DNA from 2 places in the Lysinibacillus sp. NPDC058147 genome. Region 1 is predicted to be linked to the other one. Evidence: riboswitches for the same ligand, from Rfam matches in the RefSeq annotation. Region 1 holds a riboswitch; the other holds the start of a gene.
What was found. A riboswitch is a leader RNA that binds a small molecule or an ion and turns the genes downstream of it on or off. The one in region 1 is predicted to bind FMN.
Positions count from the first base shown of each region.

Region 1 (10,861 bases):
CAATAACGAAATCATCAAAAAATACCTGTCACCCATAGTATTGAATTGAGTGACAGGTACGACTATTACTAAGCGTTTTCTATTTTTTCTCGTTTTTTTGTTAAATAATATGCATTTACTGAGGAAGTAATAGGAATGATAAGTGCTATTCCAATGCCTGCGCAAAATATCATGATAATTTCAGTCACAAATATTTTAGAATTTATAATTTCGCCAATTGAATAAGACAAATCTTTAAACCATATTAGCAAGCTTAGATATCCACCAAAGAAAGCGAAAAATAATGTATTTGTATCTGTACCTAAAATGTCCTTTCCTATCCTTACCCCTGATGTAAATAAATTTTTTCTGCTAATTAATGGGTTATGGTGAAGAATCTCATGCATGGAAGTAGCGATGGAAATGGCAACATCCAAAATTGCCCCAATCGTACTCATAATAATAACGGAAGCTCCAATTTGCACAAAATTGACGCCGATATAAAGTGAAAATATGCTAATTTCTTCTGTGGATTCTTCCCCAAATCCTCTAATCATTGACTTGTCCGCTACAAAAACAATGAATAGTAATAAAATTACAATTGTAATCATCGTAGAAATGAAAGCGGTCATCGTTTTACTGCTCATTCCATTTATAAAAAATAAGCTAATCCAACTTATGACGGTACAGGCAATGAGCGTTAATATAATCGGACTATTCTTTTGATTAGTCATTAAAAAGATAGTGATAAAGAGTACTCCAAAGTTTAAAAATAAAGATAGAAAAGATCGTACTCCTTTTTTTCCACCAATAGCGATCATCAATATGAATAAAATGGCAGTTAAACATACTATTACATTCATTATTTTGCCCTCTTTCGATTAATGAAAAAAATAGAAGTGTATAGACTGATCGGAATCGTTATGACAACACCGATTCCACCTGCTAGGGCCCGAGCTAATTCTAACGAAAGATTCAAGGAAAGTGTTTGCCCTAATGGATAAGAATTTTTTAAATATAAAATTAACATAGGAATTGAGCCACAAATATAAACAAAAAACAAAATACTTGTAATCGTTCCCATAATGTCTTTCCCGATATCCATCCCTGAGGTTCTCAGTGCTTTGTCAGAAATATTTTGATTTTGCTCAAATAAAGCGAACATTGAAGAAGCCATTGTAATGGAGACATCCATAACAGCCCCTAGTGCTCCAATAAATAACCCAGCCATAAATATCACTCGATAAGGTCGTGTTAAAAATTGCATTTCTTCATATCGAATTCCATTCTCGTTTGTGATCCACAGAACTAAAGCGCTAATCAATAACGAAATGAATGTTCCGATAAGTGTTGCAACAATCCCTGCAAATGTTTTTTCATTTAAACCGTTAATGAGTATTAATGAAATGACCGTAAATAAAAGAACACATATCCCACTTATAAATATCAAATTTATATTTGATTTTACATATAAATCCAAGGCGAAGGATAGAACAAGAGAATTTACAATTAAACTTATGATTGAAAAAAATCCTTGTCTTTTACCAACAATCAACAAAGCGAAAATAAAAATCCATGCTATTATCAAGACGAACTGATCACGTTTTACGTCTAAAATAGTTCCGGTTAAATCTCCATTTTTGTCAGTATTTGCTTTAATGGAAGCAAATAATTTATTCCCAACATGGTACTCTTGATCGTAGGCACCAGATGCTGAATATTCATTTGTAAAATGAATAAGCTTCCCCTTTTCTTCACCGTTTTTTAATACAGCTGTAATAAGCTGAGTATATAAGTGATCATCATTTTCATACATATCCGTTATAGGGCCTGACTCTTGTAATTCCGTTTTTATAACTTCAGCAATTGGACGATCATAAAATGCTTCATTGTGATAAACGAAAAAAACAGAAGCGATAAAGCAAATTGCCATAAAGGTATAAAATATAACTTTGTTAAAAGATTTTTTTTTCAAGATGTTTTGCAATAAAAAAACCTCCAGTGTGAGAAGGGAATCTAATCATAATCGTTGCGTCCATTGTTAGAATTGCCACGAACAATGACTCAAAATATCACTATGAATTTATAATGTCAATTTGATAAAAAAAGTGCCATTATAAATTAACGTGCTAATTGAATAGAGGTTCCTTAAATATATAGTCGAGGCTAAAGTGCCTTTTAGCTTACTTAGTTAGTTATAGCATATTTAAATTATTGTTATTCTTTGTGTAAGCATATTCGCTTAAAGACCAATAGTATGGTAAATAGTGGTGTTTATTAAGGAAATATAGACAACTTATCATATGAAGAAAGCGGAAAGATACAGAGAAATCTTCATTATTACAGGGGGAGATAATTGAATTGGCAGTGCGATCGACAATCTATCTGGTAACTTCGAGCGGGGCAGCCATTTAAGCTTGCACCTACCTATATTTACGTAGCCTCCGATGACTCATCCTTCGTTACTGGTCAGGTACTACATATGAATGGGGGTATAATGATGGAAACTTAGGCAATTAAGGGATTTGTGTTCTTTAACGTTTTGTGATAGATTAGTAGATACTAAATTCGAAAGGAGGTAAAAGTGATGGAAACTATATTCGCGAAAGGCTTAGCAGAAAAAGAGGTAAAATCTTACATGCTTGGTGGGAGATTTGCTGTCAAAGGGAGAAGTCTGCCCTTTTTTAAGCAAATTTCATATCGAAAACAGATTCCGGAAGCTTTTGCCTTCTTATTTTAACAATTGTTGTCATTAATTTTTGATTAACTTGTATAAATATAATTACGCATTGTGGCGCCGGTTCTGTCGGCGCTTTTTTACGTTCAATTGTGAAATATAAGAAATCTTTCCCTGCTTGTAGGGTTTTTTCGCACTTTTAAGGCGCCGTTCTTTCGGCGTCTTTTTTGTGTTAAAGGAGTGAAAAGAGATGTGTAACCTTATATGTCCATTTATCTGTTAAGCGTCTTTAGCTTTGCAAAAGAGATGGTCAAAATCTATAAGGAGATTAAATAAATGATACTTCAATTAAATGGAATTAGTAAAAGCTATTTGGGAGATCCAGTTCTGTCAAATATAACGATGAAAATTGAGCGAGGAGATAAAATTGGCCTCATAGGTGTTAATGGGGCTGGTAAATCCACATTATTAAAGATAATTGCGGGAGACCTTCCTTATGATAATGGAGAGCTGTACATCGGAAAAGGCATTAAAATTGGTTATTTGCGTCAAGACAGTGGGTTGAAGCTAGATAATACAATTTGGGCTGAAATGTTAGAAGCGTTACCTGACCTACTTGAGGTTGAAAAAGAACTTCGAGAGCTTGAAAAGAAAATGAGCGAGCCGACGTTCATAGACAATCCTAAAAAAATTGAAAAAATTATGGATCGATATGCAATAAAATCAGAATGGTTTATGCAGCATGGTGGCTATGAAATGGAAGCTAAAATTAACAGTATTCTGAATGGCATGGGCTTTGAAAGTACGTCAAAAAATACCCCTATTCATCAGCTAAGTGGTGGACAAAAGACTCGACTTGCATTAGCGAAAATTTTACTGGAGCAGCCAGATTTACTAATGTTAGATGAGCCGACGAATCATTTGGATTTTACAACATTAAATTGGCTTGAAGCGTATTTACACTCATACCAAGGTTCCATTCTTGTCATTTCGCATGATCGATATTTTTTAGATGCACTTGTAAACGGTATTTATGAGATTGAGCGAACAGAAGTCAGGAAATATGTTGGCAATTACTCTAAGTATGTAGAAGTAAAAGAAAAAAATCGTAACTTGCTCGAAAAAAAATATGTCTTGCAACAGCAAAAAATTTCGAAAATGGAAGACTATATACAACGCAATATTACTATGGCTACTTCTTCTAAAAGTGCAAAAAACAAAAGAAAACAGCTTGAGAGAATAGAACGAATTGAAAAACCTCTAAAAGATTTAAAACATACACAGATGGCATTTTCAATGGAAAAAAACTCTCATAAGGAAGTGTTAAAGGTACGAGATTTATCAGTTTCCTTTACGGTAGAATGCGAGCAACAACCGCTATTAAAAAATATTAATTTTCAGCTACATCGTGGTGATAAGGTTGCATTAATTGGTCCGAATGGTGTTGGAAAATCAACACTAATAAAGACGCTGTTAAAGGAGATTAATCCAGATAGTGGTGTTATCACTTGGGGGAACGGTGTAACGGTAGGTTACTACGATCAAGAGCAATCGAACTTGCACCCAAATAACACGATTTTACATGAAGTCTGGGGTATGTTCCCACACATTGAAGAAGCAAGAGTTCGTACTGTTTTAGGGAATTTTTTATTTACTGGTGAAGATGTCTTTAAAAAGATATCTACCCTCAGTGGGGGTGAGAGGGCACGAGTAGCTTTAACGAAACTCGTATTACAAAAAGCCAACGTGCTTATTATGGATGAGCCAACTAATCACCTTGATTTATTTAGTAAAGAAGTATTAGAACAGGCTCTTTTAAATTTTGAGGGAACACTTTTCTTTATTTCACATGATCGATATTTTCTTAATAAGCTAGCACGCAAAATGGTCGAGCTTTCCCCAATTGGCACGAGTATCTTTAACGGTAATTATGACGATTACATGAAAATGAAATCAAACTAAGGGCCATAAGTATGGAAAGACAAAGGGGACCTCCTATTAAGAAAATATTTGTGATTAATAAAATATAAAAGTGAAAAGAGGAAGAGAATATGACAAACAATCAAATTGCAGTTATTACAGGATCAGGTAGTGGAATTGGTAGAGCAACTAGTATTAAATTTGCTGAAAATGGCTATAAAGTTGTGCTTGTTGATTTTAACGAGAAAACTGGAGAAGAGACCCTAAAATTAATTCAACAAAATGGCGGTGAAGGAATATTCGTTAAAGCGGATGTTTCCAAAGTAGAGGATGTTCAGAATTATGTACAGCAAACGGTAAACACATATGGACGTATAGATGTATTCTTCAATAACGCTGGCATTATTCAAAAATTCGCACCGTTTACAGCGGTAGAATTGGAAGAATACGATCGTCTTATGGATATCAATGTAAAAGGTATTTTTCTTGGCATGAAATATGTCATCCCAGTAATGGAAAAGCAGGGTAAAGGGTCGATTATAAATACTGCTTCATCGGCAGGTATTCGTCCAGAACACAGTATCGCCGTATACTCCGCAAGTAAACATGCAGTAATCGGTTTAACGAAAGGCGTAGCGATCGAGTATGCAAATAAAGGTATTCGTATAAATGCTGTGTGTCCAGGTGGTATCGTTACACCATTATTTCATAGTGTTGGTGAAACACTTGCAAAAACAGGATACGTGCCAGAAGAAATGTCACGTGTACGTATGGGACGCCATGGTGAACCAGAAGAAGTAGCAGAAGCGGTTCTATTCTTAGCTTCAGATAAAGCAAGCTTCATGGCTGGTGCTGTTGTCTCTGTTGATGGTAGTTTGACTGTTTAAATTTAACTTCTTTCAGCAAGTTTTTTATGTAACGTAAGTGAAACGACAGTTACAGAAGTCTCTATGGAACAGCCACACCTTTGATCTTTATTAATGATCAAAGGTGTGGCTTGTTTTATGTAGTGAATGTGAAATTGATTAGAGTAAATTTTTATAAACAATTATCTGGATAATATAATAAAATAGTGTTATCGTAAGAAATAGCTAAATAAAAATATCCTTCAGGGTAGGGTGAAATTCCCAATCGGCGGTGATGAAGTAATTCAAAGTCCGTGAGCGCAAGCTGATTTGGTGCAAATCCAAAACCGACAGTTATAGTCTGGATGGGAGAAGGGTAAAAGTGTGAGCTTTTTAAATTCGCTTGAGTTTATAAGGTTTATTTGAGTATACTTTTTAACTACTTCCCATCGTTTCGTCGGGAAGTAGTTTTTTGTTTTATTTGGCTAAAAAATTGAATAGTAGTAGTTCTTCGGGGTAGGGTGAAATTCCCAATCGGCGGTGATGAAGCAATTCAAAGTCCGTGAGCGCAAGCTGATTTGGTGCAAATCCAAAACCGACAGTGACAGTCTGGATGGGAGAAGAACGATGAGATGACAGCCTATGGAAAAAATTTATATCCATGAGGTTTATTTGTTGACGTCTTATGTATATGAACTCCCAAACCCCTTTAAATTAAGGGGTTTTTTGTTTGAACGAAAATTATTAAATGATTGAAAGTAGGTGAAAAAATGTTTACGGGAATTGTTGAGGATATTGGTACCTTAAAAACCATGCAAAGCGATCGACAAAGTATGAAAATTACCGTTATTTCAAAGAAAATGGTAGAGGATGTAAAGCTCGGGGACAGTATAGCGGTCAATGGTGTTTGTTTAACAGTGATACATTTTAATGAACAAGAGCTAACGATGGATGTAATGCCTGAAACAGTAAGCGCAACAAATTTACAGCAGCTCGCAGTTGGAGATCCGGTAAATTTAGAGCGCGCTATGTCAGCTAATGGGCGTTTCGGTGGTCATTTTGTCTCCGGACATGTAGACGGGGTAGGGAAAATAGTACGCAAGCGGCCATTGGCAAATGCAGTCTATATTGATATTGAATTATCAAAGGAGCTAACGGGCTACTGTATTCCAAAGGGCTCCATCACAATTGATGGAACGAGTCTAACACTCTTTCAGGTCGAGAAAAACGGTGTCACAGTATCCCTGATACCCCACACTTACAAAGAAACGATTTTAGGTAAGAAGAAGATTGGTGATCTCGTCAATGTAGAAACCGATTTAGTTGGTAAATACATTTTGCATCAACTTAAGTATGGACAGGAACCGCCGACCATCACAAGAGACTTCTTAGCACAAAACGGGTTTTAAACAACACTTTAAGAACAGGAGGTGGCGATTTTGCTACATTCAATTGAAGAAGCAATTGAGGATTTAAAACAAGGTAAGATGATTATTGTAGTAGATGACGAGGACCGAGAAAACGAAGGGGACTTACTCGCTCTTGCGGAATTTATGACACCTGAAACGATTAACTTTATGGCGACCTATGGAAGAGGTCTTATATGTACACCGATTTCACAGCAACTTGCACAAAAATTAGCATTAGCGCCTATGGTCAGTATTAATACAGATAATCATCAAACGGCATTTACCGTTAGTGTAGATCATGTAGACACAACAACTGGAATTAGCGCCTTTGAACGGGCAATGACTATACAAAAAATGCTAGAGCCACAAGCAAAAGCTGCGGATTTTCGTAGACCGGGCCATGTATTCCCGTTAATTGCAAAGGACAATGGTGTATTAGAGCGTAGAGGACATACAGAAGCTACAATTGATTTGGCCAAGCTTTGTCATAGTATTCCTGCGGGCATTATTTGTGAAATTATGGGGTACAATGGCAAAATGCTACGCTTTAATGACCTTGTTAAATATGCAGCACAACATCATTTAAAAATGATTTCAATTGAAGCATTGGCAACATATCGTCGTCAACAAATAATAGAAGAAAACACACAGACAATATAAAGGATCATCAATAAAAGTTTGGAATAACATTTGTAAAAAGTACTCTAGTATATAAGTTGATTGGAGTGGAGACTGGGTGACTCCTTGGGGATTAGCGTCACAGATGAGACCATGGAGCGCAAGCGAAGCGGCTCATCGGACGCCCCCAGGAAAGCGCCCAGTCGGAACGGAAATCAACCCCACTTTATGATGATTAGACAAGATAAAAGAGGAGAGATTAAAAATGGTTAAAACATTTGAAGCACAATTAATTGGTACGGATTTAAAAATAGCAGTAATAGTAGGTCGTTTCAACGAATTTATTACAAGTAAATTATTAGACGGAGCATTAGATGGTTTAAAGCGTCATGGTGTGGATGAGGATTCTATTGATGTAGCATGGGTTCCAGGTGCATTTGAAGTGCCATTCATTGCAAAACAGTTAGCTGAAACAAAGAAATATGATGCCATTATTGGATTAGGTACAGTAATCCGTGGCTCAACAACACATTATGATTATGTATGTAATGAATCAGCAAAAGGAATTGCAAATGTGTCATTAACTACAAATGTACCAGTTATTTTTGGCATTGTTACTACTGAAAATATTGAACAAGCGATTGAACGTGCAGGTACTAAATCAGGAAATAAAGGTTATGACGCGGCAATGTCTGCTATTGAAATGGCAAATTTAAAGAAGATGATTAGATAAATCATTCCTAATAATAGAATGGAAATTCCATAGGTAAATTATTCTGAAAAACATTTTGAAATGAATATTTTTTTTAAGCATGGGGAAAATATCCGTAAGTGTATCTATGTTGTTACTCATAAATGTACTAATTTGGAGCTGGCTCAGTAGGAGATGAGGAATATTTCATCAATGGAACAAGAGTTAAATTTGAAATCTTTGAAGTCACTATTTCAACGCTCTGCTGATGTGAAATTCCAAGAGTATTTCTTTCAGCAACATAAAGTACATCTGATAAAATGTGAAGAGATGATTAATGAGCGTTTACTGCAGACCGTTATTGTACAACGAGTTCAATCATTATTTACTGCAACATCGGAGGAAATGTTAGAAGAACATATACAAAACAATTTACGCGTTCCCCATCTTCAGAAAATATCAAGTAAAGATGATGCCATCACAAGAGTTTATAAAGGACATGTTTTAATCTATTTTGAAGATATGAATTTGCTGTATTCAAGTTATATCGCTAATAAACCGAATCGGGAGCCTAAAGAAACAACTCTTGAATTAATTGTCAAAGGTCCGAGAGATGATTTTATTGAGGATGTTTTTATCAATATTGCTTTATTACGAAAACGATTACCTACTAATTCATTAAGTGTTGAGACGTATGAACTTGGTAAACGATCCAGAACAACCGTAGCTGTACTTTATTTTGAAGATGTCGTAAATCAACAGATGCTTGAGAAAATAAAACTACAGCTACAACAAATTGATACGGATATTGTATTTAGTGGAGATTTATTGATGGAAAGAATTGAGCAGGGTGGTAGGATTCTACCTAAACATGATTATACTGGACGCCCTGATTTTGCTGTACAAGCTTTAAGTAGAGGACGCATTATCATCATAGTTGATGGTGTATCATATGCAATCATTACCCCAGCTAATTCAATGTTACTTTTTAAAACTGGTGAGGATAATGAGTATCCGATTATCGTAAGTTCTATGGAGCGTATTCTACGAATTATAGCTATTTTTATCAGTGTACTTTTACCAGGTTTTTGGCTCGCCTTAACAACCCACCATCAAGAGCAATTGCCATTCATCCTATTAGCAACAGTTGTTGAATCAAGAATGGGGCTTCCATTTCCAACTATTCTTGAAATATTAATGATGCTTTTTATGTTTGAATTATTTCGAGAGGCAAATATACATTTACCCAATGTTATTAGTGGTTCAATAAGTGTTGTTGGGGGATTAATAATTGGAGATGCAGCCATTAAATCTGGTGTTACGAGCCCTTCAATGATTGTAGTTATAGCTACTTCAAGTATTGCAGCTTTTACACTGATAAACCAATCTATTGTAACATCAATGAGTATTCTCAGGTTAATCATTATTTTAGCATCTGCTTTTTTAGGGTTATTTGGATTTTTCGTTTCGGTGTTTTTCATACTTCTTTATACTGCAAATTTACGTGTATTAGGTGTTCCATACTTGAGTATGGGAGCAGATTTAGATTGGCAGGACATTAAAAGATCTTTAGTCCGCCTATCTCCTTCAGGCTATCGTAAGCGACCGAAATTTTTAAATACACAGGATGATACAAAGACATCGAGTAGGAAAAAATAAATACTTAGCACGTAGAGATCAGGCTTTTATAGGCCTGATTTTTTTTGTCTTTTTTCACTTGACCTTTTATTTACTTGAAGCTTTACGATAAATATAGAAAACCAATTACATTATATAAGGAGAGAAAAGAAATGAGATCTTATGAAGAATTAATCGTAGAAGTTATAAATGTAAGGGGTAGTTACTATCAAATTGGACTTCAGCAAAGTAAAGAACTACTGTCAACTTCTTATCCAATACAGAATGAATCTTTGGATTTTAAAAATGTCCAAATGGCAAAACAATTATTACAATATCATTCTCCAAGTCTCTTGCAAGAAATGGAAGGATTGGCCGTTGGATTAGCTCAAACACTGGATTCAGTCATTGATATGTATAGTGGCTATAATATTACCTTTCCAGAAATGGGTTGCACATCTTTTGTGCAAAACGGGAATTATATTAGAAACTATGATTTTAGTCCAATATTGTATGATGCAAGACTGGTATTTTCTAATCCAATGAATGGATATGCAAGTGTTGGATTTAGCCAACAAATTATCGGTAGACTTGATGGAATGAATGAGTATGGCTTAGTTGTCGGTCTGCATTTTGTCAACAATGAGTACCATGGTGAGGGCTTTATCGCTTCAACGATTGTCCGAATATTATTGGAGCAATGTAAAAATATTGAAGAAGCACTTAAAATAATTAGGTTAGGGAACTCCCACATGGTTATTGTTACAATTACTCAATGACAGATCAAAGCGGTCAATCTATAGTAGTAGAAGCTTCCCCACAAAAGCAGGAATTAAGAAATGGGAATCCATTAATTTGTACGAACCATTTTCAAGCAACGAGTATGAAAGAGAAAAATAAGAAAAATATTCAGGGGTCCATCAAGCGAAAACATTTTATAAATAATTTATTCGAAAAGAATTTGACTACAATGGATGCTTACCGACATTTTAATAATGGAAATTCTCCGTTATTTTTTAAATACTATCAAGAATACTTTGGCACATTACATACCGTAGTTTATTCGCCAAAGCTTCTAGAAGTTATCGTTGGAATAGGACAGGAC
Region 1 covers NZ_JBHVUJ010000004.1:172,400-183,260, forward strand. The annotation lists gene ACFVT8_RS13545 (YibE/F family protein) at 69-842, opposite strand; gene ACFVT8_RS13550 (YibE/F family protein) at 842-1,912, opposite strand; partial or broken gene ACFVT8_RS13555 (NAD(P)-dependent oxidoreductase) at 2,375-2,491, shown strand; gene ACFVT8_RS13560 (hypothetical protein) at 2,567-2,719, shown strand; gene abc-f (ribosomal protection-like ABC-F family protein) at 2,993-4,618, shown strand; gene ACFVT8_RS13570 (SDR family NAD(P)-dependent oxidoreductase) at 4,708-5,463, shown strand; FMN riboswitch at 5,677-5,802, shown strand; FMN riboswitch at 5,925-6,050, shown strand; gene ribE (riboflavin synthase) at 6,192-6,830, shown strand; partial or broken gene ribB (3,4-dihydroxy-2-butanone-4-phosphate synthase) at 6,861-7,454, shown strand; gene ribH (6,7-dimethyl-8-ribityllumazine synthase) at 7,714-8,181, shown strand; gene ACFVT8_RS13590 (spore germination protein) at 8,353-9,798, shown strand; gene ACFVT8_RS13595 (C45 family autoproteolytic acyltransferase/hydrolase) at 9,930-10,535, shown strand; gene ACFVT8_RS13600 (carcinine hydrolase/isopenicillin-N N-acyltransferase family protein) at 10,532-10,861, shown strand, end outside.

Region 2 (10,861 bases), on a different contig from region 1:
GTATAATGTCATATTTATTGGTAAATTTATAGCAAATTAGAATTTCTATTTTATTCATCAGATAAGTAAATAGGGCGTATATATAATAGTCGGAAATTATTATAACAATTTTACCTTGGCGTAATTGCGACCGAGGCTTTATCTTCTGTTAAAGATACATAAGGCGGTGAATGTAAGAAGCATGTCAGTATTAATTATTGGCAGCGTAAGTAATGATGTATTACGTCTGCAAAAATATTTTCATCGTATCGACATCAAAAATATTCATTGCTTTACAACAACTGACGCAGCAATGAAATATTTATCAGATTCTTTGAAAGAAGAACTGGAATTAATTATTCTCGATGCAAAAATGACGCTTAAAAATTGCGAGAACATTTGTCAACAAATTGACGAACTAAAAAACTGGATCGATGCCCCTATCCTCCTTTCTACTACTTACGAAAAAAGCATTACAATTGATAGGGTTTTTGAAGCCGGGATTTTCGACTTTATTTTAAAACCATTTGATTTCACTCAATTTAAAACTCGGATTCAGGTGGCCCTTAAATACCAAAAGGAAACCAAGCTACGAAAGCAGCAAGAAAGTATTATTCAAAAAGATTTAATTGTCGCGAAGAAATTTCAAAAAAATGCACTATCTGCTCCATTGAATCTTGAGCATATTCAGATCGATGGACTTTATGTTACTTCCAACACATTAGGAGGTGACATGTACTGCTGGTTTAAGATTAATGAACATTTAACTGCCATTCTTCTTTACGACGCAATGGGGCATGGCATTGCCGCATCGCTCGTCACAATGTCCATTAGATCTTTGTTAAAAGGAATGATTACGAAATTAATTGATCCAGTTTTCGTAATCCAAGAACTTAACCGCCAAATTTACGAGTTATTTTCTGATGAAGATATGGACCGTTTTTTAATGACAGCTATCTACATACTAATAGATACGAAAAACGGCACTATACACTATGTTAATGCAGCTCATCCATCTGGTTTCTTATTTGGAAAATACGGAGAGACGGTGTTCCTCCAAGCAAATACACCAATATTAGGGCTATTCCCGACCATTCCTATCAATAAAAAAACGATATCTTTATCTGGATGGCATCGCATAATACTTTATACGGATGGGTTATTGACAATAAATGATCAACAAGTTGTTGATATGGATTTTTTCCATTCCTATGCATCACACGGTAATGGCTATGCCTTGCAAAAATTTTCCCAAAAATACGATTTATCCGATAATTATCACAACGATGATATAACAGTAGTTTCAATAACAATTACATTACAGGGTCGGTGATTGATGATGGAATTCATGCTCAATGTAAATCCTGATACACAAGCTATAGCTTATGTAGATCAAGTTATAGAGAATTTTACAAATGTATATAATTTACCTTTTAAAAAAGAAATACGATTTGTCGTACATGAATTAGTTATAAATGCTGTGGAAGCCGTGAAGAAGAATGATCCATATTCCGAAAAGGCTATTCAAGTACAAGTATCCCATTCTAATGAAGAAGTAAAAATAACAGTTACTGATGAAGCGAAAGGAATCGCTGAAAAGGATTGGAATAAAGCTCTACAATTTGATTTAAATGAACTGGATTATTCAGATCGGGGACGAGGTTTATTTTTTATTAAAAATATGGTAGACCATATTTGGTTTGAAAATATTTCTGAAACGAAATTTTTAGTTGGTATTTCAAAAAAGATTCATGTATAAAGTTAACGTAAAATTGGAGGAGTTTTCATGAAGGTGTCAATCCGAAAAAAAATGAGCCTGTTAATATTCGGGTGTATTTTGCTACTTACTACACTTTTAGCAGGAATAAATTTTTATGTTGCCAAAAAAAATCTTTTAGAAAGCGCAGATACGAAGCTTTTATCTGATATTCAATTGGGCTATGAATATTTAGATGCTAAATTCCCTGGAGAATGGTCCATTAAAAACAATCAATTGTATAAAGGTGACGTCAAAATGGTAGACAATTTCGAGGTAGCTGATAAAGTCGGAGAGCTAACAAACGGAAATGTCGTTTCTATCTTCCAAAACGATACTCGCATTAGTACAAATATAGTCGAGAATGGAGAACGTGCATTAAATACAAAGGTTTCTGACGAAGTTGCGAAAGTTGTATTAGGAGAAAAAAAACGTTTTATCGGATCAGCAAATGTCTTGGGGAGTATGCATCAAGGAGCCTATGACCCAATTTTAAATAGCCAAGGAGATGTTATTGGCGTATGGGCAACAGCTGTACCTACCGCTCCATATATAAGCATTGCTTCAAAGTCTGCATTAGAAAATGTAGTGATTTCCTTAGGAATTGCCATATTAATAATCGCTGGAATTAGTTGGTTTTTACAGCGACAAATCATCAGACCTATTAATATTTTAAGTACAAATGCTAAAGAATTAGCAGATTTAAATTTAAATGTAAAGTTATTAAACCCAAAAGGTAAAGATGAGATTGCTGTTTTAGCAAATGCCTTTAGTGATATGAAAAATCGTTTAACAGAGACGATGACAATCGTAGCCGGTAGCGCTAACCAAATAGCTAACTCATCACACTCATTAGCAGAATCATCGCACCAAACAAGCGAGGCTTCTAGCCAAATCGCACTTACGATGAATGAAATTGCAGTCGGCACTACGACTCAATCTGATCAGGCCGAACAAATAGTGTCCATGATGCAAAAAACGCTCGAAGAAGTATCGAGCAGTTTACAAAAGGCCGAGGGTACGTTGAATAGCGCTATAGAATCAACCCAAATTGCACGTAAAGGTGAAGAGGCCATTAATGAGGCTATTAAACATTTAAGCGACGTCACGCAAACAGTGTCTTATGCGACAGATTCTATCCAAAAACTAGGTAAACGCTCTGAAGAAATCGGTGGCATCATTACTGTTATTACGGGTATTGCGGAGCAAACAAATCTACTCGCCCTCAATGCAGCAATCGAAGCAGCACGGGCAGGTGAACAAGGAAAAGGGTTTGCCGTTGTTGCATCAGAGGTACGCCAGCTAGCCGAACAATCAAGCTTAGCATCAGGACAAATCACAAATCTCATTAAAGATATTCAGGCTGAAACCTCTGTGACAGTTCGCACAATGGAAAGTAATTTACTAGCTGTAGAGGAGCAAGTAACAATTATCAATAAAGGAGGAACGGCTTTAAAGGAAATTGTTGAAAAGGTTGAAGAAACAGAAAAAGGCGTTGAGCAAATGAAGGCTGCATTTACGCATGTAAACAACAACTCCTTAGGTGTTCAACAAGCCATTAAAGATATTTCTCATATCATTGAAGATTCCGCCGCAGCAACAGAGGAAATCGCCGCAACATCAGAGGAACAATATGCAACAGTTGCAGAAATTACACAAAGTTCAGAGGAATTAGCATCAATTGCTGATAAATTACAAAATGAAGTAAATAAATTCAAGTTTTAACTTCTATCAATAGCAAAACGGCAGATACAAATGTTTTATGTACCGTAAGTGAAGCGGCAGGTACAAATGTTTTATGTACCGTAAGTGAAACGGCAGGTACAAATGTTTTATGTACCGTAAGTGAAGCGGCAGGTACAAATGTTTTTTGTTTGATTTTCTCTTAACAATTAGAATCCCCTAACACGAAAAAGAAAATGGAGGCACTATAGTATGAATCAAAAAAAAATTGCGATGGATATTGACACAAAGGCTGATTATATTTTGATTGCGTTTACTGGCGATTTAGAATATGGGATGATTGAAGAGATAAAAAAAGAGCTTCAATCATTAAGCCTGGAAACAAAGCATGGATACATTATCGATATGCAAAAGGTTACAAACATTGATAGTACCGGCTTTGGCATGATTGTCAATTTCGCAAAGAAAGTATCTGTAAAAGAAAAGAAAATCGCCATTATTGTCGTCGATGATTTCATTCGCAACTTGTTTGCTATTTCTCAAGTCGATAAAGTATTCCCTATTACAAAAAGCGAAGAAAAAGCGAGACAAATCATTAAAGAAGGCTGGCTAGGTGAGCTATCGCTTAGCGAATATTAACCTATTGTTGCCCCCATCATTAAAATAGGTTGCATTCCTATAAAACGGAACGCAACCTTCTCTTTTTAATATTGTAAAAGCATATTTACGAACACAACGATAATGACAAGTGGTACTACTATTAACATCAATAGATGATATGTTGAATAGAACCCCTGCCCCATTTGACTTCCTATCAATAATTCCCTCTTCACAAATTCTTTATCAACTACATACGCAATAAAGATAGCAATCAATAAATTACCTAACGGAAGCATTAAATTAGATACTAAAAAGTCAGTTGCATCAAAAATTGTTTTTCCAAAGATTGATACGTCCGCTAATGTACTAGATGAAAGAGCCGCAGGAATCGCCGCTACAAATACTACTACGCCTAGTAGCATTGTCAATGCTGGACGAGACATATGCCCTTTCTCCATAAATGCCGCTACAATAATTTCATATAAACTAAACGAAGAGGTTAGCGTTGCAAATAAAAATAATATTAAAAACATCGCTAAGAAAATTTCACCAAAGGGCATTTGGCTAAATGCTGTTGGCAGAACCATGAATAGTAAGCCTGGTCCAGATGCAGGTTCTAAATTAAAAGCAAATACAACAGGGAAAATTGCCAATCCTGCTAAGAACGATACAAGCACAGTGAGAAGAACAACGGAGCCCGCAGAATTCGGTAAGCTCACATCTTTCTTTAAATAAGAGCTGTACGTCACAAGACAAGAAAATCCTACCGCTAAGCCAAAGAAGGACTGCCCCAACGCTTCTAATATAGCCTTTCCAGTTATATTGGAGAAGTCCGGCCACAAGAAGAATTTAACCCCCTCCATTGCTCCATCTAATGTTAAAGCCCGCACAACAAGCACAATAAACATTATAAATAATAAAGGCATCATCCACTTATTAGCCTTTTCTATACCATTTTGCACACCAAGTGAAATGACTAGTACATTTACTAGCGTAAACAATCCTAAACCTAGCAATGTAATCCAAGGTTTTCCTACAATCTTTCCAAATAGTTCACTAGGATCAACGGCAGGATCAATAACAGCCCCAGTCACACCAAGGCCACTATAGATAAAAATCCAACCTCCCACAACACTATAAAAACTTAACAATAAAAAACAACCGAGTACACCCATACGACCAACCCAAGCCCAGCCTGTTTTCGTAGGTGCAATTTTTTTATAGGCAGTCACAGCTTCAGACTGTGTACCACGACCTAAAACATATTCTGATAATAACATCGGTAAACCAATCAACAATGTAAATAGAACAAAAATAAGGAAAAACGCTCCCCCACCACTTTGTCCAGTAACATATGGAAGCTTCCAAATTGCCCCTAGACCGATCGCCGCTCCTGCCGACGCTAAAATAAAGCCTAGTTTACTAGACCACTGACTCTTTTTTTCACTCATCTCTTCAAACTCCTCTAACATTCTAAGCTCTTCCTTATTCTACATTAAAATAGTAAACCCGACTAGATTAATTCTATATGTTACTTTTGCACAATATTATCCAACTTATATCAAAAAACCTCGAGCATTTAACAGCTCGAGGTTTCATTTCAATTATTTTGTTAAATACATGGAACGCTGATGATTAATCCATTTACGCATTGTTGTGAACAGTAATGCCATGATGATAGTAATTAAAATACCTTTCACAATGTTAAATGGCAATATACCAGCTACGATCATTTTATATAGTGAATCACCTACAACAGGCTCCATACCTAAAAAGTAAGTGTACATAGGTAAAAATACTGCATAGTTAAGAACGCTCATACCTACTGCCATTATGATTGTTCCAGCAGCTAAACCTCCGATAAGGCCTTTAACTGTTTTGACACGATTAAAAACAAAGCTCACTGGTAAAATAAATAAAATACCTGTTACAAAGTTTGCGATATGCCCTACTGGTACTCCCGTTGGCGTACCTGAGAAAATCCAGTCCAACACATTTTTAAAGAACTCTACTAAAATACCGGCTACAGGTCCCATTGTGATTGCCGCAAGTAATGCTGGCATATCACTGAAGTCCACTTCCAAAAACGCTGGAAACGGCGGAATAGGGAAATTAAAAAGCATTAATAAAAACGAAATACTGCTCAGCATACCAATCGTAATAAACGATTGAAGTTTAACATTTTTCTTCATAGAAAACTCTCTCCTCTTTGCTGATTCAATCTCGCAAGAAGAAAGGTTACGACCAAATCAATTATTATCATGAAAAAACCCTTATGCAAAAGAGCACAAGGGAGAATAGGCATGATTAAAGAACGCCATTAATTAACTATTTTTGAGCATACGCTGTGTGAAGCCACAGCGAAAAACGCTCGTGCATAGCTAAATTCATAACAATAAATGACGATCGTACCTCCATCTTCTCCCATCCAGACTTTAACTGTCGGCCTTGGAATCGCACCAAGTCAGCCATGCAAAAAAATATTTGCACAGGTCGCGGGCTGAAGAGCATTTAGTAAATCATACGAGCTAATATGACTTAAAGGAAACATTAGCGATTTACAACTCTATTACCGCCGGTCGGGATTTTCACCCTGCCCCGAAGATGAATCAATATTTTTTTATTTCATAGCCTTACTATAATGAATTATTAGAGAAAAGTAAATAGCTTTGCTTAAAAAAATCCGATTAAACTCGTATGTTTTACAGATACTCGATTAACTTCTTTATAATATGAAAGTGTAATCAGTAGAGGTTTTCCGCAATCTGACTGCATATTAGTGTTCACCAATCAGACAATTTAACCTTCCCTTAACTTCTTTGTTATTGGTGTTATAAAATGTCAAGAGCATTCACGCACATACATCGGCGAGAATGCTCCAAAATATTCTATAAGTTTCGTTTGTCTATTTGTTGTTATGCTTTTTTACGGCATATATCGTTTATTGGCTCCTACAGGCTTTGGCAAGAAATTTTTTAAATCAAATCCTTCCCAGCTCTCCTGTACAACATTGTCTAGACGTACTTGTTTATCAAAGCTAGCAGCAGTGAGCATCATAGCTTCAATTAATTGAGTTGCACGAACTGCATCCATAGTTGTTAAATCAAGTGGTTCATCAAATGTAACAATAACGCCTTCTGCTACCTCTTTTACAGTGTATGTTATATTTTCCGGTACGACAGGAACGTATGCACCATCATTATTATTTCGCATAACAGAAAGAGCTTCTGTTACAGTAGAAAAAGATTTACGAGAATCAGGTGATAAATATTCGATCCCATTCTCATCTCTATATAAATAATAATTAAAATGATTTGAGCTTGTTAATGCCATAGGCTTACTTGGATCTTCTTCCTTGGAAAACTCGTAGGCGGTACCATCAGGATTTTCGAACTCAATATCCTTATACTCCGTGTCTGAGAATGTATCCTGTAACGTCCCTAAATATTCGTCAGTATCTGCAGAAGCGACATCATAGTCATTTTTCTTTGGCAATACATGAACTAGTTTATCGCCCTTTTCCTTTAATTCTCCTTCATATGGATGAAAGTTAGTAAAACCATTGGCTTCCTCATCAATTTTTGGCGCATACTTTTCATACATCTGTAGTGTTGTGGGCTTTTTCTTCGCAAAATCAGTAGCAACTCGTTCATTAGGAATGATATACGTCATCGGTATGCTTTTCTTATCACGATTGGCCAAACCAATATGGAACACTACTGCATCTGTTAAATCTTCCTCATAAACAGATGATCGTAGAGACATGATCTGGGAATGGTCTGCTACTATGTTGGATTCCATAATTTTATCATGTTCGACTGAGCTTTTTGCTGCACGATCATCCTGCAATGTTGAATATTGAGAACGTTCAGGAGCATTAGCCTGGTCTATTTTTACATCATTATGATTCATGAACATAGAGCCAGTAAGTACTGTTAAAGCAAAAACAGCTGCAACACTCATAAAGATTGGCCATTTACGAACTTTCTTTTTTGTTGTTGCTGTCTCGGTACTTTCTTGCTGCGTATACATACTGTGTTGTTGCTCTTGCGGTGTTATTTCACCATCTATTGGTTGTTGTATAGCTTCTTGAAGATGGACATTATCCTGCAAGCGAGCATCTGCCAATAATCGATTTAATATATCTTCTTTCGAACGGCGGTCAGAAAGCTTAGGGGCATTATTCAATACATGTTCAAGTTGGTCATCATCAAATTGATTATGTGTCATTGCCGTTTCGCCTCCTGTTCTCTAACCTGTTGTAGCTGTTGCCTTAAAAATTTAATGGCTCGATGCTGAGTGGTTTTTACCTTCGCTTCTGTCCAATCTAGTATTTGCGCTGTTTCTGCAATCGATAAATCTTGAAAGTAACGCATAATAATGACCATTTTTTGGTCACCTGTACAGTGTTCAAGTGCTGTTTGCACCTGCATAAATTCATCACTGGCCTGCAATACATCTTCCGGTGATGGTGTGGTTGAATGTAACTGTTCCGTTTCCCAGTCAAAAAAATCAAGTGAATGTTTTTGGCGTACAGCCTGCTTTCTAAAATGATCAATAGCGACATTTTTAGCAATAGCAAAAAGCCATGTCTTTTCACTGCTATTTCCTGCGAACTGATCATATGAGCGCAATACGCGAACATAAACCTCATGCGCTAAATCCTCAGCAAGTGTACGGTTTTTTACTAAATAAATAAGAAACTGGAACACGTCTTGATGATATGCATCGTATAAACGATGGAACACGGAGTCATTCAAAGCACTCCACCCCCGTTCTATTTATATTTGTCGTCTAAATGTATACAGAAGTTACATCCAATTAATACCACTATTTAATAGTATTAATCGAATGGTAAATAAAACGTGAAGGTAGTCCCCTCTTTCAGCACACTATCTACCATAATATTACCTGAATGTGCCTTGACAATGTTTCTAGCAATAGCTAAACCTAGGCCAGTTCCGCCCTTAGAACGCGTACGTGCCTTATCTGCTTTATAGAAACGTTCAAAAACATATGGTAAGTCCTCATGCGGAATACCATGCCCTGTATCCTGAACAGATATCTTAGCAAAGGTTGGCTCCTGCTCAACCTTCACTGTTACTGAGCCTTTATCAGTATGACGGAGAGCATTATCAACTAAATTCGTTAGTACTTGTTCAATCCGATCCTCATCTATACTAATCGTAGCTTCGTCATTAAATTCACTGTCAAATATCAGACGAACATGTTTCTCTTTTGCAACCTGTGCAAATTTTTGCGTAATACGTTCAAATGTTGAATTGATTGGGAGTTCATCCTTGTAAAGTGTCATATGCCCCGATTCCATACGCGCAAGGTCTAATAAATCTGTTACGAGGCGTCCCATACGCTTCGATTCATCATAAATAATTTTTGTAATCTCATTACGTTCTTCTTGATCCTGAATAAAATCATCATCCATTAATGCCTCTGAATAACCTTGGAGCATCGAAATTGGCGTTCGAAGCTCATGAGACACATTGGCAATAAAGTCTGAACGCAGTTTTTCTAAGCGATGCTGCTCCGTCATATCACGAATAACCGCAACCGCTCCACGTATTGATTCCTCACTATAAAGAGGGCTAATCGTAAACGTATAGTAATTTCCATCCATCTCAATTTCTTCTTCAAGCTTATCCTCAAACATCAGTACATGATCAAGCATATGATAAAGTTCTGGCGGAATTGGTTTTGCACTTTGTGAGCCTTTATTGACGAACCATTTTTGCATTAAACGGTCCGCTGGAGGATTACTTAATAATATTGTACGATCACGATTAAACGTAATAACCGCATCTGTCATCGATGTTAAAATATTTGAAAGCTGTTCATTTTCTTGATTAATTACTTCTAGATTGTGCTTCAATTGACGGCCCATTTGATTAAAGGCAACTGCAAGCTGGCCTATTTCATCATTTTGTGTAGTCGGCATCTTCGCTTCAAAATTCCCTTTAGAAATTTCAAACGCTAACTCTCGCATTTTACGTAATGGTGAGGTAATACGTGAAGAAAGGAAAAACGCAAAAAATGTCGTCAGCACAAAGGCAATGAATGCAGATAAAAAGACAATTTTCGTTGTTTCTTTCGATGTTTTATGCACCGCATCTGGGCTTTGATAAATAAAGACAGCCCCGTGTACTGCATTTTCCACATTTAGTGGGAAACCTAGAACAACATACGACTCCATTTTTTCTTCGTCTGTGGAAGACGGCATCATCATTTCCTTAATAATCGGTTCATCTGATTGAAAAACTTCTTGGAGCGATTTATTAGCTAAAATCATATCCTGGATTTCTGTTTTATTAACACCTTCCTGCATAGCAAAAGAAACTCTGTCATGGTTAATAGCAATAAGTGCATTTGTACTTTCAGGTAAAATATCTTTTAATAATTCCAAAGTCGACTCTGCTGTTTCATTATCATCTACTATACTTGCAACCGTTGCTGCGGTTTGACGCAAAGAGCTTTCTGCTTGTTGCATATGGTAATTCTGAAGAAACTCAAGCATTAAAACCGTGAAAACAAATAATACAAATGAAACGAGAAGCAATATGGTTACCCATAGCTTCCCGACAACACTATTCCATATTCTATTCATTGACAACCTCAAATTTGTAGCCAACGCCCCATACAGTAACAATCATTTTTGCAGCGTTTTCAGAGACACGATTGAGCTTTTCACGTAAACGTTTAACATGTGTGTCAACTGTACGTAAGTCACCAAAGAAATCATAATGCCAAACTTCTTTTAGTAATTGTTCACGGTCAAATACTTTGTCTGGTGATTTAGCTAGGAAATAAAGCAATTCATACTCTTTAGGC
Region 2 covers NZ_JBHVUJ010000003.1:77,297-88,157, forward strand. The annotation lists gene ACFVT8_RS09885 (SpoIIE family protein phosphatase) at 182-1,312, shown strand; gene ACFVT8_RS09890 (ATP-binding protein) at 1,316-1,738, shown strand; gene ACFVT8_RS09895 (methyl-accepting chemotaxis protein) at 1,766-3,460, shown strand; gene ACFVT8_RS09900 (STAS domain-containing protein) at 3,671-4,057, shown strand; gene ACFVT8_RS09905 (sodium-dependent transporter) at 4,123-5,469, opposite strand; gene ACFVT8_RS09910 (ECF transporter S component) at 5,623-6,210, opposite strand; FMN riboswitch at 6,431-6,628, opposite strand; gene ACFVT8_RS09915 (RNA polymerase subunit sigma) at 6,944-8,248, opposite strand; gene sigX (RNA polymerase sigma factor SigX) at 8,245-8,778, opposite strand; gene ACFVT8_RS09925 (ATP-binding protein) at 8,862-10,637, opposite strand; gene ACFVT8_RS09930 (response regulator transcription factor) at 10,630-10,861, opposite strand, start outside.
Region 2: another riboswitch for FMN. It lies ahead of ACFVT8_RS09910 (ECF transporter S component); the one in region 1 lies ahead of ribE (riboflavin synthase).